2 regions of the Chryseobacterium taklimakanense genome follow, and region 2 is predicted to be linked to the other one. Evidence: riboswitches for the same ligand, from Rfam matches in the RefSeq annotation. Region 2 holds a riboswitch; the other holds the start of a gene.

Region 1 (8,642 bases), 630 kb from region 2:
TAATAGTTTTTTACGAATTCCTTGCTTGCGGTATTGTCCACTGCTACAAGGTTTTCGAGCTGGTTTTCCTTTGCAAAATCAATCAGTGTCTGTATGCTGGAATCCTGTGTAGAATAATTTATTTTCTGACGCCAGTCGCTTCCAAAGCCCGCTTTATTCAGCGCAATTTTTCTGGAGTTTGCAATCGCTACCAATTTCAAATCAATACGTTTCCGGTTCAGGATTTCGTATGAGCTGTCGAGAATCTGCTCTATCAATTCTTTTCCTACATTCCCGTGCCCGATGATCGCCAAATTGATTTTTTTAGGTTTTCCGAAAATTTCAGCTTCGATAAGATTTCTTGTTTTTTCAAGCTGATTTGATGCGACTACAAGATTTATTCGGCCGGCCGATGCAACCTGATTCAGCAACAAGGGGAAAATTTTATTACGCTGAAGTTCGGTCAGGATTTTATTATAATTTTCAGAAACCACACCGATAACCGCCAAGTCCTTAATTGCGAAAATCTGCGTTACTTTTCCTGCTTTCCTTTCCTTTTCGAATTCTTTATTCAGACATTCAACCGCTTCATCTGCATCGTTTTCATCAACCAAAACGGAAATTCCGTTTTCAATCGCCTGCTGAGAAATCACACCCACGGAAATATGAGCATCATTCAAAGCGCGGAAAATACGGCTATCAATACCAATCTGGCCTAGGAAATCAATGCCTTCAAAATTAACAAGTGCTTTATTTTCAATTATGTTTATATCTTTCTGATTTTTCATCTTTAGTTTACAATTTTCATTAAAATTTCATTGAGCTGCTCATACTCCATCAGGAATGCATCGTGTCCGTGTATTGAATTGATTTCGTGGTAGCTGACATCCACATTAGATTTTTTTAAAATTTCATAGCAATTTTTTACCTCAAACTCCGGGAAAAATAAATCGGAATTGACGGCTATGAGGTGAATTTTAGCTTTAATTTTTCTGATATCATCAAATTTTGCATCGATAGTCATCAGCAGTTGATTCATCAGTTTGTAAGCTTTTAAACTAAATCTTTCGTTGAGCGTTTTCCCGTGATAATTTAGCCAGTCGTGCGATTTCAGAAGTCCTTTCTCAGCATCAAAATCTTTGTTGAATCTCTGATTGATGGATTCGGGTGTTCTATAGCACAACATCGCGTGAATCCGGGCTTTCTGGAGCGGTTCTTCAGAATGATTGAGCAGAAACGTCTGCACTAGGCACTGCGAATGCAGCCAGTCGGTTGTTCTGTAATCTGAGGCTACGGGAATGAAGTTTTCTGCAAGTCCGTTTTCAAGCGCCAGCATTTCCCAACCGATCGCGCCGCCAACTGAGCCGCCAATCAAAGAGTGGAGTTTTGTGATTTTAAGTTCTTTTAAACCCAAAAGAAAAATTCTGGCGATGTCTTTAGTTTTAAAATCTTTATAGCTTTCGATAAAAACGCCCTCGTACCCATTTCCGGGAATATTGAAACAGATTACGGTAAACCGTCCGGTATCAATAATTTTATCTTCGCCAACCAAAGTTTTCCACCAGCCTTTTTCGCCGGAAACCGCAGAATTTCCGGTAAGCGCGTGATTTACCAAAACTATGGGAGCGGAATGAAGTTCTCTGCCGAAAACTTCATAACTCAAATGAATATCGGCAGTATTGCCTGATTCAGTTTTAAAATTACGTAATGTGATATGTTGCAGTGGTGGATTCAATTTTCTTACTATTAAAAAAATTGAAAATGCTACCTGTGAAAGTAAGTGAACGCTGTTATCTATCCCAAAAATGAGTAGAATTTAGCACCTTCTCGCTGTTTCGCAAGGGTTGCCAAGGTTTCGCAGGGTCTATTCCCTCCACCTTTCTTGATAACATTTTCAATATGTAAATGAACAAATCTGCGACAAAAGTAATGCAAATTTTCCTTTTCGCAAACTTCTGGCGGAATTTTCTTTAATTTGGGATCTACTTAAAACTATTCTTCTACGAAGATAAGTTCCTTCTGCTGCAGGTTTTCAGCTTCCTGATCTTTTCCGATTTCCTTCAGGCTTTCGATGCGGACTTTAAGCAGATATTTTATTTTATCAAAAAGTTCATCCAGATTTGTAGCCTCGGCAACCATCCCGTCCAGTTCGCGTGAATACGCAGCGTATCCCAAGGTTGAAGGGTGATAAATGATGTGAATTACATTAGATTCCATAACAGCAATTTAATTTTCTTAAAGTTAGTAAATCATTGACTTTCTACATATTAAATATCATTAACCAACCCTTAAAATTCGGTTAATCAAAAAACAATTATTTTAGCACTTTAATTGAAAAGTGATGAATGCTGAACAGGAACGATTACAAAACCCCGACTGGAAAACGTGGGGACCGTATGTAAGCAACCGCCAGTGGGGTACGGTTCGCGAAGATTACAGCCCAAACGGAAATGCCTGGGGATATACTACTTACGAAGAGGCATTGAGCCGGAATTACCGCTGGAGTGAGGACGGAATCGCCGGAATCTGTGACTATAAACAGAGGCTTTGTTTTGCTTTTTCGTTCTGGAACAAAAAAGATAAATTCATTAAGGAACGCTTTTTTGGACTAAGCAATTACCAGGGAAATCACGGCGAAGACATTAAAGAAATTTTTTATTATCTGGACAGCACACCTACCCATTCTTACATGAAAATGGTGTACAAATATCCAATCAACGAGTTCCCATATCAGGATTTAATTGAGGAAAATGGCAGACGCACCAAGCAGGACCAGGAATATGAACTTGCCGATACGGGAATCTTTGACGATGATGAATACTTCGATATCTTTATTGAATATGCAAAAATCAATCATGATGATATTCTTATTCGCGTTACAGTAGCCAACAGAAGCGGTAAAAAAGCGCCACTGGTATTGCTTCCCACACTTTGGTACCGTAATAACTGGGCGTGGGGTTACGGAAATTACAGGCCTCAACTAAAAAGTTCGGCGAGCGGAAAAATTGACATAGAGCACGAGGCTTTAGCAATAAAAAATTTCTACGCACGGGACGCAGCCGTTGAAGCGTTTTTTTGTGAAAATGAGACCAACAGCCAAAAAATCTTCGGAATACCTTCTGAAAATAAATTCTTCAAGGATGGCATCAACGATTATATTACCAAGGGCCTAGACAAAATAAATCCTGAGAAGGAAGGAACAAAAGCGGCGTTCTGCATTGACACGGAGATTGAAGCAGGTGAAAGTAAAACCTTCGATTTCCGGTTGAGTCCGCACGAGATGGACAATGCTTTTTATGATTTTGATGAAGTACTAAGACTCAGAAAAGAAGAATCCGATCTGTTTTACGACGAAATACAGTGCGAAATTACCGATGAAGATGAGAAAAATGTTCAGCGGCAAGCGTTTGCCGGACTTCTTTGGAACAAGCAATTTTACCATTACAATGTCTCAAAATGGCTTAAAGGCGACCCAAAGTATGATGCACCGAGGGATTTCAGTAATTATGTACGCAACAGGGAATGGGAACACATGCAGAACAAGGACATTATCTCCATGCCCGACAAATGGGAATATCCCTGGTTTGCGACGTGGGATCTAGCCTTTCATTGCGTGCCGTTTTCACTGATCGACAGCAGATTTGCAAAACACCAGCTGCGGCTGCTCACCAAAGAATGGTACATCCATCCAAACGGCCAGTTACCCGCCTACGAATGGGACTTCAGCGATGTAAATCCGCCGGTTCATGCATGGGCAACGTTCAGGGTTTTTAAAATTGATGAAAAAATAAACGGACATCCCGACATTCCTTTCCTGGAAAGCGTTTTTCAGAAACTGTTGCTGAATTTTACGTGGTGGGTTAACCGAAAAGACCGAAATGACAACAATATTTTTGGCGGCGGATTTCTTGGCCTCGATAATATCGGCGCTTTCGACCGGAATATGCAGTTCAAAAACGGAGAATATCTGGAACAGGCAGACGGTACCAGCTGGATGGCGATGTTTGCCCTCAATATGATGCGTATCGCGATGGAGCTGGCATTGTACAATCAGGTTTATGAGGATATGGCGATCAAATTTTTTGAACATTACCTCTACATTGCGCAAGCCATGGAAACAATTGGCGAAAAAGAAGGCCTCTGGAACGATGTTGACGGTTTTTTCTACGATGTACTTCAACTAAAAGACGGCACCTCTAAGAATCTAAAACTACGGAGTATTGTGGGGCTAATCCCAATGTTTGCCGTAGAAATTGTGGAGCATGATACTCTGGAAAAACTTCCCGGATTTACCGCACGGATGGACTGGATCCTGAAAAACAAACCGGTCCTTGCAAAACTGGTTTCGCATTGGGAAGTGGAAGGAAAAGGCCGTAAACATTTGATGAGCATCCTTCGGAAAACCAGAATTACGAGAATTCTGGAAAGAATGCTCGATGAAAAAGAATTTTTATCAGATTACGGCATCCGCTCAATGTCGAAGATTTACGAGGAAAATCCATTTGAATTCAAAGTGGATGGACATCAGTACACTGTAAAATATTTACCGGCTGAAAGCGAAAGCCGGATGTTTGGCGGAAACAGCAACTGGCGCGGCCCGATATGGTTTCCTATAAATTTTTTGATTGTCGAAAGTCTGCAGCGTTTTCATTATTACTATGATGAAAGTTTGCAGGTGGAATATCCTGTTGGCAGCGGCGAAATGCGGAATTTGCAATTTATATCTGATGATTTAAGCAACCGCCTGAAATCTATCTTCCTGAAAAATGAAAATGGAGAACGCGCCTTCAACGGTGGAAATGAACTCTTCAATAAAAATGAACATTTTAAAGATTACATCATGTTCTACGAGTATTTTCACGGCGATAACGGTCGCGGCGTTGGAGCGTCGCATCAATGTGGATGGACGGCGACCGTGGCGAAACTGATACAACCGAGGAAAGGGTGATTTTTACTCAGAGGGTTTTCATACGGAAAGTTTGAAGGGTTTTGGTGTGGGAAAGTTGAAAGTGGTTTTTGATAGAAGAAATTTTAAAAACAGAAATGACAGAATTTATAAAGTTTCATAACGAATTAATTTTTTGCAAACAATCACTTGAAGTGCCGATGAAATTTACCGGCCGTCACTTTCATTTCCGAAAGGAGAAAAATATGCCGCTAAACTTTGCAGATCAAACTCTCGTACTCTCAAACTATACCTTCTCTCCGTTCACCGTTACCTCGTAGTTTACCGTAACATTCGGTTCCAAAGTTTTGGAAACAGAGCAGTATTTTTCAAAGGAAAGTTGAGCGGCTTTTTGCGCTTTAGCAGGATCTACATCGCCATCTACGAAGAATTTTACCAAAATCGACTTAAAAGGTTTGGCATCATCAACCTGGATTCTTTCGCCTTCTACCTCCGCTGAAAATTTGGTAACGTTTTGCCTCTGTTTTTTCAGGATCGAAACCATATCAATCCCGCTGCATCCGGCAACTGCCATCAGTACGCTTTCCATTGGGGAAACGCCTTTGGCTCCGGGTTGGGAGGTGTTATCCAAAAGAATAGAATTTCCTGCAGTGTTGGTGCATTCAAACAAAAAATCGTCGTTAATGCGGTTTAAGGTGATTTTCATTTTTAATTTTATTTAAAGTCAAAAATAGCGAAATTACTTTTGACTGAGGGGTAGAAAACTAGTAATAAACTATAATAAATGTTGTAAACCCGCAGACTTTAATTTTTTATACTTTTATTAGTACTAATCACAAACCTGATAAGATGACATTTGAAAACAATAAATCCGGTAATGGCGGCGTAATTAGCCTCAATAAAGAAAATGAAGAAGTAGGAAGATTAACTTATACCGTATTTCCTGATGACCAGAAACTCATCATTTCTTATGTTCTGGTACATCCAAAATTTGAAGGACGCGGAATGGGCAAATTTTTAGTTGAGGAAAGTATAAAATTCGCGCGGGAAAATAACTGGAAGGTTTACCCACATTGCTCATATGCAAGATCGGTAATGAACAGGATGCAGGATGCACAGGATATTTTGATACGATAAAAAAAACGCTGGTCATTAACCGGCGTTTATGTTCTTAGATCTTTTCTAGAAGATCGTCTGTAATTTCCATGTTATGATAAACGTTTTGCACGTCATCATCTTCCTCGAAGCGTTCCAGCATTTTCATATTAGCCCTGAACTGATCTTCGGAAACCTCTTTTGTATTATTCGGTATTCGCTGCAGTTCTGCACTTTTTACTTCGATTCCTAGTTCATCCAATTTATGGGATAAGGGACCAAAATCTTCAAATGCCGTAGTTACCATTACTTCTTCATCATCGGCATCTATTTCTTCTGCACCGCCGTCAATCATTTCCATTTCGAAATCATCCCAATCCATTTTTATCAGCGATTTATCGATGCTGAAAATACCTTTTCTATCGAATATGAAAGCAAGCTCACCGTTCTTACCCAAATTTCCATCAAACTTATTGAACACAGCCCTTACGTTGGCCACGGTTCTCGTAGGATTATTGGTTGTACATTCCACGAAAAAAGCTACGCCGCCCTGTCCGTATCCTTCGTAAGTGACCTCTTCATAGTTTTCAGCATCTGCACCGCTTGCTTTTTTAATTGCCCTTTCCACGTTGTCCTTCGGCATATTCGCACCTTTGGCATTTTGGATACACCTTCTTAGTGCGGGATTGGATTCCGGATCAGGACCCCCGGCTTTTACTGCTAAAGCTATATCTTTACCGATTTTAGAAAATGTCTTGGCCATTTTATCCCAACGTGCCAATTTAGAAGCTTTCCTGTACTCGAATGCGCGTCCCATATCTGTATTTATTAGGTTGCAAAAATAATCATTTTCCAAAAAAAAACACCCGCAACAGCGGATGTTTTTTTATTTATGAGTCACTACTTATTAGTAATCTCTCTTTTTGATAGCGTCCCAAGCAGCAGCATCTACAGCGCTTACAACAACTTTTCTGTCTTTCATTCTTTCAGCATCAGATGCTTTCTCATCTACCACAGCCTCAGCTTCACCAACACCTTTAGATTTCAGTTGGTTTGCGCTTACACCTCTAGATTCTAGTGCAGCAACTACAGAAGCAGCTCTTCTTCTAGACAGGTTTAGGTTATAAGCTTCAGAACCTTTTTTATCTGTGTGACCTGTAATTAGGAATGTACCACCGTTAGAAGATTTAATGATTTCCGCAGCAGCATCCAATTTTGGCTTAGATTCTGGTCTTAGCGTAGACTTGTTGAAGTTGAACAAAATATCCTGAAGTGCTACTGTAGCTTCCTCCGCGTAAGCAGATTGTGGCTTAGGACATCCGTTGTATTGAGCAAGACCCGGAACTGTAGGACAAGCATCATCTTTATCTAGAATACCGTCATTATCAGTATCTGGCCAAGGGCAACCATTGTTTTCTGCAGGACCAGCAACAGTAGGACACTGATCATCTTTGTCTACTACGCCATCGCCGTCAGTATCTGGCCAAGGGCAACCGTTGTTTTCAACCGGACCAGCAACATCTGGACATTGATCGTCTTTATCTGGAACTCCGTCACCGTCAGTATCAGGACATCCTTGGAACTCAGGTAAACCTGGAGTATCTGGACATAGATCGTCTTTATCTAGGATACCGTCTTTATCTCTGTCAGTTTGTCCAAATCTAAATAATAGAGATGCACCTGCTTGCCAGAAGTTTGCAGCAGTAGCTTTGTCACCAGGTGTGGAAACATAATCTCCCTGGATGCCAAGACCGAAGTTCTTAGTCAACCAAAAGTTGGATCCTAAACCTGTTGCAAGTGCAAAGTGATTAGCACCGATGTTTTCACCATCCTCATTCACTGCGTTGGATTGACCACTGTAATCGTGTCTTAAATAGTTTGCACCAACTCTTAAGTATGGATCGAACCAAGATTCCTCGTTCCAAAGAGAGTTAGCTTTCAACTGAAGACCAAGACCGGTCATTAGCATGAATTCTTTACCCATACCAAGTCTCTTGTTATCAACGTTACCAACAGTAGTCTGCCAGTCAAGTACAAGAGGTCCGGTTAGGTGTCTAGCAACCGTTAATTTTGAAAGTGGCGGAGTGATTGTAAAATTATTGATGTTATACAATTGCTTGCCTCCAAACGCCTGTTCGAAAACGTCTCCAACTTTACCACCAGCTGCTACGTGATTCTCCGCGTGAGCACCAACTCCGATTAACCACGGATTGTTGCTAGTCTGAGCAAACACAGTAGAGGCTACAGTAAGTGCCAATGCTGAAATTCCTAATTTTAGATTTTTCATAGAATTAAATGATTAAATAATTGATAATGCAAAATAAATATAATTTTTCTTTATAACCAAAGTTTTAAGCACATTTTTAACCAACTTTTCGGATTCTGTCGAGGGTGCGCTTATTTTCTCTATCCTTAATACTTTCTCTTTTATCAAACAACTTCTTACCTCTGGCAAGCGCAATCTGCAGTTTAGCGTAGCCCTTCTCGTTGATATAAAGCTTTAATGGAATTATAGTATTACCGGCATCTTTAAGTTTTCTTTGAAATTTCTGCAATTCTTTTTTGTGCAGCAGCAACTTCCGTTCCCTTTTGGTTTGATGATTGTAAAAAGTTCCAAGCTTATACTCATCGATCATCATATTAATGATATACAGCTCCCCAT
Region 2 (8,642 bases):
AAATTGGCGATTGTGCCCGGGGGCAGATGCTTGAAGTTGATGATTTTTATAATGAATACAAATGGGAATACAGTACTGATCAAATAAACTGGACTATTTTACCGGATACCGGCTACCAGATCAATCCCGGAAAAAACTTTGGTTATTACAGGGTTACAGTAACTAAACTTTCATGTTTACCGGCACAAACCACAAAAAATTTTAAATACTTGAAATGCCCGACCTACAGCAATTCTGAGTTTACTGCTGGCGCCTGCAACACGATCACGATTGAACCGATTTTTACCAAAAATCCTACATGGAAGGCAGATCCCACCAAAACGGCTATTATTATGAAGCCTTCTTCTGGAAAGGCTTATGTCGGAGCAGATGGCAAAATTTATTTTGAAGCTGAAAACACCACCGACGAACAGGTGAAATTCACATATTATCTGGAACAGCAAGGCACGGAATTCCCTGAGTATGAAGAAATAACTGTTACGGTAAATATCTTCCAGATAAAGCCGAAAAACACGGAAATTACTGAATGTATTGATTATAGCGGGAAAGGATATTTTAACCTGAAAAAATCTTTTGAACCAGCCAATGTCAACTCAAATTATACCGGTTTTGAATATTATACCGATGCTGCATTTTCGCCGCAAAGCAGGATTCCCGACAGTGAGATTTCAAATTATTACTCGGCTCCGGGCAAAACTGTTTATGTAAAAATCTCAGATATTTACAGCTGCGACAACCGCCTCAACCCCGGAAAAATTCAGTTAAAAACTTATGAACTGCCACAAGTAAAGTCCATTGACGTAAAAGGTGAAACTTCGGCAATTATAGAAATTGAAAAGGGAAGAAAGCTCTATTCTATCGCCGTAAAAAAAGGCAAACATACGCAAAACGATTTGCCGCCCGATTTTGCTTATCAGCAGTTTAATACAGACCGGGCAAACATTGAAATAAATGGCGGAAGAGGGTTCTACACCGTATTTATAAAATCTGCTGATAACTGTCTCCCGGTGATAAGCTATTTTACGGTGATTGCTGTAAATAATGTACTTACACCAAACGGAGACGGCTACAACGATTCCGTGGAAGTCCCGGAACTGCACAATAAAATAAATCCGGTATTCCAGATATATGACCGTTATGGCAAAAAAGTGTTTGAAGGAAATACCCTGAACAATTTCACCTGGACGGGCAAATCAGGAGGTTATAACCTTCCGACCGGAACGTATTGGTACTACATGACCTGGCAGGATTATGACGGGGCTGAAAATGATTCACTTCAGGGTTGGATCCTGCTTAAAAACTACTGATGCTTAAAAATTTAAAGAAAGTTCTACTACTTTCCGAAGTTTTGTTTTTTCTTAACTTTGCAGACTTTTATAATTAAATGGGAAAAAACAAATTAGCGCGTTTCGCGGAAAACAAAATATTACCGAATGTTTATCAGCCAACCAGAGAAGAAGCTCTGGAAGGTTCTGAACTGAAAGGAAAGTGGCACAGTGAAGTTTTTAAAAATGAAAATCCGATCGTGCTGGAACTGGGCTGCGGAAAGGGTGAATATACGGTTGGACTGGCGAAAGCGTTTCCACAAAAAAATTTTATTGGTATTGACATCAAAGGTGCAAGATTTTGGTTTGGTGCCAAAGAAGCGGTTGAAAACAATCTGAAAAACGCCGCTTTCCTGCGTACGCAAATTGAACTGGTTGATTACTTCTTTGCTGAAAATGAAGTAGATGAAATCTGGATCACGTTCCCGGATCCACAGATTAAATACCGCCGGACAAAGCACCGCCTTACACATCCTGATTTCCTGGCGCGTTACCAAAGAATACTGAAGCCCGGCGGCATCATCCACCTGAAAACAGATTCGGAATTTCTTCACGGTTACACTTTAGGCTACCTTCAGGGAGCCGGACACGAAATTATTACTGCCCACCACGACATTTACGGAGCCCTGGAGTACGAACCGGGAACGCCGCTCCTGCGGGAAGTCCGTACCTATTATGAAGAACTTTTTTCCGCAAAAGGCAAGACGATTACTTATATTAAATTTAGACTTAAATAAAAAAAATCCTGCAGAAAATGGACTGCCCCCAAAAAGTTAGACACTTTTTAGGGGCATTTTTTATGGGGAAAAGTAAATATTCAGCAGACTTTAAATTAAAAGCTATAAAGAGATATCACAAAGGTGACATTGGAACAGACGATTTAGGAAAACGCATTGGAGTTTGTGGTTCATTGGTTCGTAAATGGATAAAATTTTATGAACTTTATGGAGTTTCAGGACTTGTTCGGCTTTCCAATAGGCATTACACAAAAGATTTTAAATTAAAGATTTTATCAGTAATTGAGAAAGAGAATTTAAGTTTAAAAGAAGCGTCGAGAAGGTTTAATATTCCTGCGGAGTCCAGTATTCTTAGTTGGCAGCGTAATTACAAAAAAAATGGTATTTTAGGTTTAGAAAACAGACCCAGGGGAAGACCTAAAACCATGAGTAATTACAAGCGAAAAAAAAAGAAAACAGGCAAACCCTTAACAAGGGAGGAAGAACTGTTGGAGAGGATTTATTATTTAGAAGCCGAGAACGCCATTTTAAAAAAGTTAGACGCCTTAATTCAGGAAAGGAAAAATCCAAAGCCATCGAAGAGTTAAGGCAGGACTTTGATTTAGCAGTACTGCTGGATTGTACATCGATGGCAAGAAGCAGTTTTTATTACTATCAAAAACGCTTTCAAATGAAAGATAAATATGCGGAAATAAAAGAAATGATTAAGCAGATTTATCATCGTCACAAAGGAAGGTTGGGCTATAGAAGAATTACTTTGCTTTTGAAAGAAAAAGGAATTTTGATTAATCACAAAACTGTTTTACGACTTATGAAAATATTAGGTTTAAAGAGTATTATCCGAGTGAAGAAATATAAATCTTACAAGGGAGAGCAAGGGAAAATTGCGCCCAATGTTCTACAGAGGAATTTCAAATCGGACGCTCCTAATCAGAAATGGGCAACCGATGTTACAGAGTTTAATGTATCGGGTAATAAACTTTACCTATCTCCAATCATCGATCTATTTAATGGTGAAATTGTCAGTTTTGACCTATCTGAAAGACCTGTGTTCAGCCAAATCATCAGGATGCTAAAGAAATCATTCAGAAAAGTAAAATCTACACAAAACATCATTCTACATTCTGATCAAGGTTGGCAGTATCAAATGAAACATTACCAAAACTTGTTAAAAGAAAAAGGCATTATTCAAAGTATGTCCAGAAAAGGAAACTGTTTGGACAATGCGGTGATAGAGAACTTTTTTGGAACAATAAAATCAGAAATGTTTTATACCAGAAAGTTTGGTTCCATTCAGGAACTTAAGATGGAAATAGTGAAGTACATTCACTATTACAACAATGATAGAATAAGACTCAATCTCAAAGGAAAGAGTCCGGTACAGTACCGAACTCTTTCCTTTGAGAATATTGTTTAATTTTGTCTAAACTTTTGGGTGCAGTCTAAAAACAGCAGGATTCTTCATTTTAAAATTTTAAGCAAAAGCCTGCTCGAAATCTGCAATGATATCGTCGATATGCTCTATTCCGACACTCACCCGGATTTGTCCCGGTTGGATTCCCGCAGCCGATCTTTCCTCGTCGCTTAACTGTTCATGCGTAGTTGAAGCCGGATTTATGACCAAAGTCTTCACATCGCCCACATTTGCTACATGGCTTGCCAGTTTTAGTTTGTCAATAAATTTGATGGCTTCTTCTTTTCCGCCTTTAATTTCAAAATTCAAGACGCCTCCAAAACCGTTTTTAAAATATTTTTTTGCGGTTTCATGTCCGGGAAAACTTTCAAGTCCGGGGTAAAGGACGCGTTCCACATTTTCATTCTGCTCAAGATATTCTGCGAGTTTATGGGCATTTTCCACAGTTCTTTCGAGTCTCAGGGACAGCGTTTCTAAGCCCTGAATTAATAAAAATGAATTGAAAGGTGCAATCGAGGAACCAAAATCACGCAAACCTTCTACCCTCGCCTTGATGATGAAAGCAATGTTCCCAAACGGGCTTCCCACGCCAAAAACATCAGTAAATTTCATTCCGTGGTAAGATTCGTTTGGTTCAGAAAGGCTTGGGAATTTTCCGTTGCTCCAGTCGAAATTTCCGCCGTCAACAATCACACCGCCGAGACTGCTTCCGTGGCCGCCAATCCACTTTGTAGCTGATTCTACCACGATATTTGCGCCGTGTTTTAATGGAGGAAAGAGATAGCCGCCTGCACCGAATGTATTATCCACGATCAGGGGAATATTGTGTTTTTTAGCCACCTCAGCGATTTTCTCAAAATCCGGAACATTCAGTGTTGGGTTACCGATGGTTTCCAGGTAAAGAGCCTTGGTATTTTCATCGATCAGTGTTTCGAAATTTTCAGGCTCATTATCTTTTGAAAAACGGGCTTCAATGCCCAGCCTTTTTAAACTTACTTTAAACTGGTTGAAGCTTCCGCCATACAGATACGGCGAACTCACAAAATTGTCGCCCTGTTGCAGAATGTTGGTAAGCGCGATAAACTGTGCCGCGTGGCCGGAAGAAACCGCCAAAGCCGCAACGCCGCCGTGAAGCGCCGCAATACGCTTCTCGAAAACATCGGTGGTTGGGTTCATCAGCCTGGTATAGATATTTCCGAATTCTTTCAGCCCGAAAAGATTGGCGGCATGTTCCGCACTGTTGAAGGTGTAGGATGTGGTTTGGTAAACCGGAACGGCGCGGGAATTGGTGTCTTTGTCTACGTCGTGGCCGGCGTGAACCTGCAGGGTTTCAAATCTGTAATTGCTCATTTCTTTATTGTTTTAAAAATTAAAAATTAAAAGGGAGCAACTTATCAGAAGCCTGCCGGAAACAAAAAACTCCTCCGGCAAGCCGGAAGAGTTCTATAGAATAAAAAATCCTTACAAACTGACTTTCGACTTATTTTTCCCGCCTTTGTCGGGTTGAAATTGGCACCTTACCGCACTGGGCAGGTTGCCAAGGTTTCGTAGGGTCAAGTCCCTCCACCTTTCTGAATAAGCTGCGCTGAAACTTGCGTTTCAACAATGCAAATATAGGGATGATTTTGGATTTTGCAAATTTTTATGCGAATTAAACGCGGCCCGGCTTGAACGGAGCTCTTTTTATGAAACGAAGTGGAATAAAAAAGCGGGAGTGGAAGACGGAAAAAGCCGCCCAAATTGACGACTTTTAGAGATATTTTAATTTTATGGATTATTTGGTATTCTACCACCTGGAGGCGGAGTAGGATTGCCATTATTAAGCTCTGCACTGTTCGCTGGTCGCAAAGGATCGGTTGGATGATAAATACTTTCATCTTCTCTGCTTGTACAGCCTATGATCGTAAGGGCAAGCAGCACTAATTGGAAAAAGTTTTTTGTTTTCATATGAAAAAGTTTTGCTTGTTTCAAATGTATAAAAAATTTATTTAAATCACAATATTAATTTTTGTTAACATTAATGCCTGTTATTGTGCACTGTAGCGCGGCAAAAAATCGGGAGCGATTCAAAGGCTCAATACTGGCTAATAACGTAAAACAAATAAAAAAACCGGCTCTGATAGTGAGAACCGGTTTTATTGTATTGAAATCTTAAAAAATTAAGCTTCTGTATCGAAATCAGCATCTGCTTCTGCAGTTACTTTTTCGCCTTCTTCTTTAGATTTTTCTTTGTCTGCTTTTCTTTGAGAAAGTCCTTCCTTGATGGAATCTGATACTACAGAAAGAATCATATCGATTGATTTGGAAGCATCATCGTTTCCTGGAATGACGTAATCTACTTTTCTTGGGTCCGAGTTGGTGTCTACGATAGCGAAAACCGGGATACCCAATTTTTTAGCTTCAGTAACTGCGATATGTTCGCTCAAGATGTCCACTACAAAAAGTGCAGAAGGAAGTCTCACCATGTCAGCGATAGATCCAAGGTTTTTCTCCAGATTTGCTCTTTGTCTGTCAACCTGAAGTCTTTCTTTTTTGGATAAAGTTTCGAATGTCCCGTCTTTTTTCATTTTGTCGATCGCATTCATTTTCTTTACCGCTTTTCTGATGGTTACGAAGTTGGTAAGCATACCACCCGGCCATCTTTCAGTAATATAAGGCATGTTAAGTTCTGCAGCGTGTTTTGCTACAACTTCCTTAGCCTGCTTTTTAGTAGCTACGAAAAGAACTTTTTTGCCTGCAGAAGTAATTTTTTCCAAAGCGTTGCAAGCTTCGTCCAGTTTTACTGCTGTTTTATGTAAGTCGATAATGTGAATACCGTTTTTCTCCATAAAAATGTATGGAGCCATATTTGGGTTCCACTTTCTGGTCATGTGACCGAAGTGTACACCTGCCTCTAAAAGGTCTTTAACATTTGCTTTAGCCATGTCTCTTTTTTGTTTTTAGTTTACGTTCCGCTTTTTTGCAATCAACTCGTCGATAGATGGGAGAAGAGTTTGGATGCTAAACTAAACGGGGCATTTTTTGATTAGATAATAGAACCAAGAGCCAAGAACCAAGATTTCTGAAAGTGTAGAATCCCGCGTCTGGCATCTCGAATCTTTCGAATTAACGTTTAGAGAACTGGAATCTCTTTCTTGCTTTCTTCTGACCTGGTTTCTTTCTTTCCACCATTCTTGCGTCTCTCGTTAGCAAACCGTGTGGTTTAAGTGCTGATCTGAATTCTGCATTGATTTCGCAAAGTGCTCTGGAAACTCCCAGTCTGATTGCTTCTGCCTGTCCAGTATTACCGCCACCGAATACGTTTACGGTAACATCGTACTGCCCTGCAGTTTCTGTCAAAATGAAAGGCTGGTTTAATTTGTAAACCATAACATCTGTAGAGAAGTACTCTTTCGCATCTTTACCGTTTACGGTGAAGTTACCAGAACCTGGCTTCACGTAAACTCTTGCTACTGAAGTTTTTCTTCTTCCAATTTTATGAACTGTAGACATATTAATTATTTAAATTCGTTAACATTAATAGTTTTTGGCTGTTGAGCTTCGTGCTTGTGCTCAGTACCTTCATACAGATAAAGGTTCTTAAGGATAGCAGCACCCAGTCTGTTCTTCGGAAGCATACCTTTTACGGATTTTTCCAAAACTTTCATAGGATCTTTTTTCAATAGCTCTTCAGCAGTCTGCGACTTTTGCCCGCCAGGATATCCTGTATGCCAGATGTAAGTCTTGTCAGCCCACTTGTTTCCTGAAAGAGTAATCTTTCCAGCATTCAAAACGATTACATTATCGCCACAGTCAACATGTGGTGTAAAGTTCGTCTTGTGCTTACCTCTCAAAATCTTCGCAACCGTGGAAGCCAGTCTTCCCAATGGTTGTCCTTCAGCGTCTACCACAACCCATTCTTTATTAGCGGTAGCTTTGTTAGCTGAAACGGTTTTGTAACTTAATGTATTCACACTTTTTCGTTTACGGTTAAACATAATTTTCCCAATAAGGGTGTGCAAAGGTATGGTTTTTTTTCGGAATGAAAAAATTTCTGCAGAGATAAAGCAGAAATATTCTGGAATTCAAATTATTGACTGAAATGAGCGAAACTTTTAACCTTAATAAAAAATTACACTGAGATTTACGAAGAGGTATGAATTTTCAGGTTACGCTTATTTTCTTAATGATTTACTCGCCCTGAAACTCGCAATCATATAGTAAGCCACAAAAACAGTAGAAAACTTAATGATGGAAGGCACCGCCGTTTCAAAATTGAACAGCAGCAATCCTAAAACAACAACTACAGCAATCCCAATAAAAGAAATCCCCAGTTTTCTGGAAAGCGCCCACTCCGGGTGATCCACAAAATACGCCATTGCCCATCCCAGACCAAATGCTAATCCGTTGTACAGATCAATTTGCCACCCCTGGCTACCCAATATATAATGGTTGAGTAAGAAGCTGATTAATGTTCCGGCAAATAAATAGAGAATACCTCGCTGCATGGCCTGTAATTTTTGCAAAGATAAAGTAAACGATTTGTATATTTGGAAAACACTCTTATTATGTATTGCAGAATATTTGTTTTCCTTTTACTGTTGCTGTCTTTGGTTTCCTGCGAAACACTTATTGAAAATATAGCAAATAATATCGAATATGACAATTACACATCGCCATATGCGGGTACTTACATCGGCACTTATTCCGGACAGGATTCCGGAACTTTAAAAATCACAGTGGACTCCAAAGACATCGTTACGGCCACCCGATACTCTACGGTCTTTAAAATGGAAGAAAACTTATACGGTGGCATGATTGGCCCCGCACTTCATCAGGTCAGTTCCAGGGAAAGTGGCTTTACAGTTACAGGCTCATTCATTTCCCAGACCCGAACGTTCACCGGGAACTGGAGCCAAAACGGAATTTCAGGAACCTGGAGCGTCACAAAACAGTGATTCTCACACATTTTTCCCTTATTCACGGCAGCATCACGGGTATTTGACAGGTACTTCATAAATTCTTATCTTTGAGAAATTTCAAAAATTTCCCCAAATTTTCTATGGAAACCTCCAAATACGAACCCAAAAACAAAGTAAGAATCGTTACCGCCGCATCACTTTTCGACGGGCACGATGCCGCGATAAATATCATGCGCCGTGTCATCCAGGGAACAGGATGCGAAGT

Evidence for each region. A riboswitch is a leader RNA that binds a small molecule or an ion and turns the genes downstream of it on or off. The one in region 2 is predicted to bind S-adenosylmethionine.
Region 1: linked by a shared signal. The riboswitch ahead of CKV81_RS09615 (alpha/beta fold hydrolase) and the one ahead of CKV81_RS06540 (O-acetylhomoserine aminocarboxypropyltransferase/cysteine synthase family protein) in region 2 are both predicted to bind S-adenosylmethionine.

The regions. Positions count from the first base shown of each region.
Region 1 is NZ_LT906465.1:2,005,005-2,013,646, reverse strand. Features, by position in the region: gene CKV81_RS09620 (ACT domain-containing protein) at 1-767, opposite strand, end outside; gene CKV81_RS09615 (alpha/beta fold hydrolase) at 770-1,714, opposite strand; SAM riboswitch class I at 1,767-1,871, opposite strand; gene CKV81_RS09610 (hypothetical protein) at 1,972-2,196, opposite strand; gene CKV81_RS09605 (MGH1-like glycoside hydrolase domain-containing protein) at 2,321-4,927, shown strand; gene CKV81_RS09600 (OsmC family protein) at 5,172-5,591, opposite strand; gene CKV81_RS09595 (GNAT family N-acetyltransferase) at 5,735-6,022, shown strand; gene CKV81_RS09590 (YebC/PmpR family DNA-binding transcriptional regulator) at 6,057-6,797, opposite strand; gene CKV81_RS09585 (OmpA family protein) at 6,888-8,267, opposite strand; gene smpB (SsrA-binding protein SmpB) at 8,344-8,642, opposite strand, start outside.
Region 2 is NZ_LT906465.1:1,372,306-1,380,947, forward strand. Features, by position in the region: gene CKV81_RS06525 (T9SS type B sorting domain-containing protein) at 1-1,307, shown strand, start outside; gene trmB (tRNA (guanosine(46)-N7)-methyltransferase TrmB) at 1,385-2,062, shown strand; one part of gene CKV81_RS06535 (IS3 family transposase) at 2,125-2,599, shown strand; one part of gene CKV81_RS06535 (IS3 family transposase) at 2,599-3,479, shown strand; gene CKV81_RS06540 (O-acetylhomoserine aminocarboxypropyltransferase/cysteine synthase family protein) at 3,537-4,826, opposite strand; SAM riboswitch class I at 4,954-5,058, opposite strand; gene CKV81_RS06545 (hypothetical protein) at 5,244-5,423, opposite strand; gene rpsB (30S ribosomal protein S2) at 5,636-6,400, opposite strand; gene rpsI (30S ribosomal protein S9) at 6,582-6,968, opposite strand; gene rplM (50S ribosomal protein L13) at 6,974-7,429, opposite strand; gene CKV81_RS06565 (hypothetical protein) at 7,631-7,963, opposite strand; gene CKV81_RS06570 (hypothetical protein) at 8,024-8,413, shown strand; gene CKV81_RS06575 (methylmalonyl-CoA mutase family protein) at 8,518-8,642, shown strand, end outside.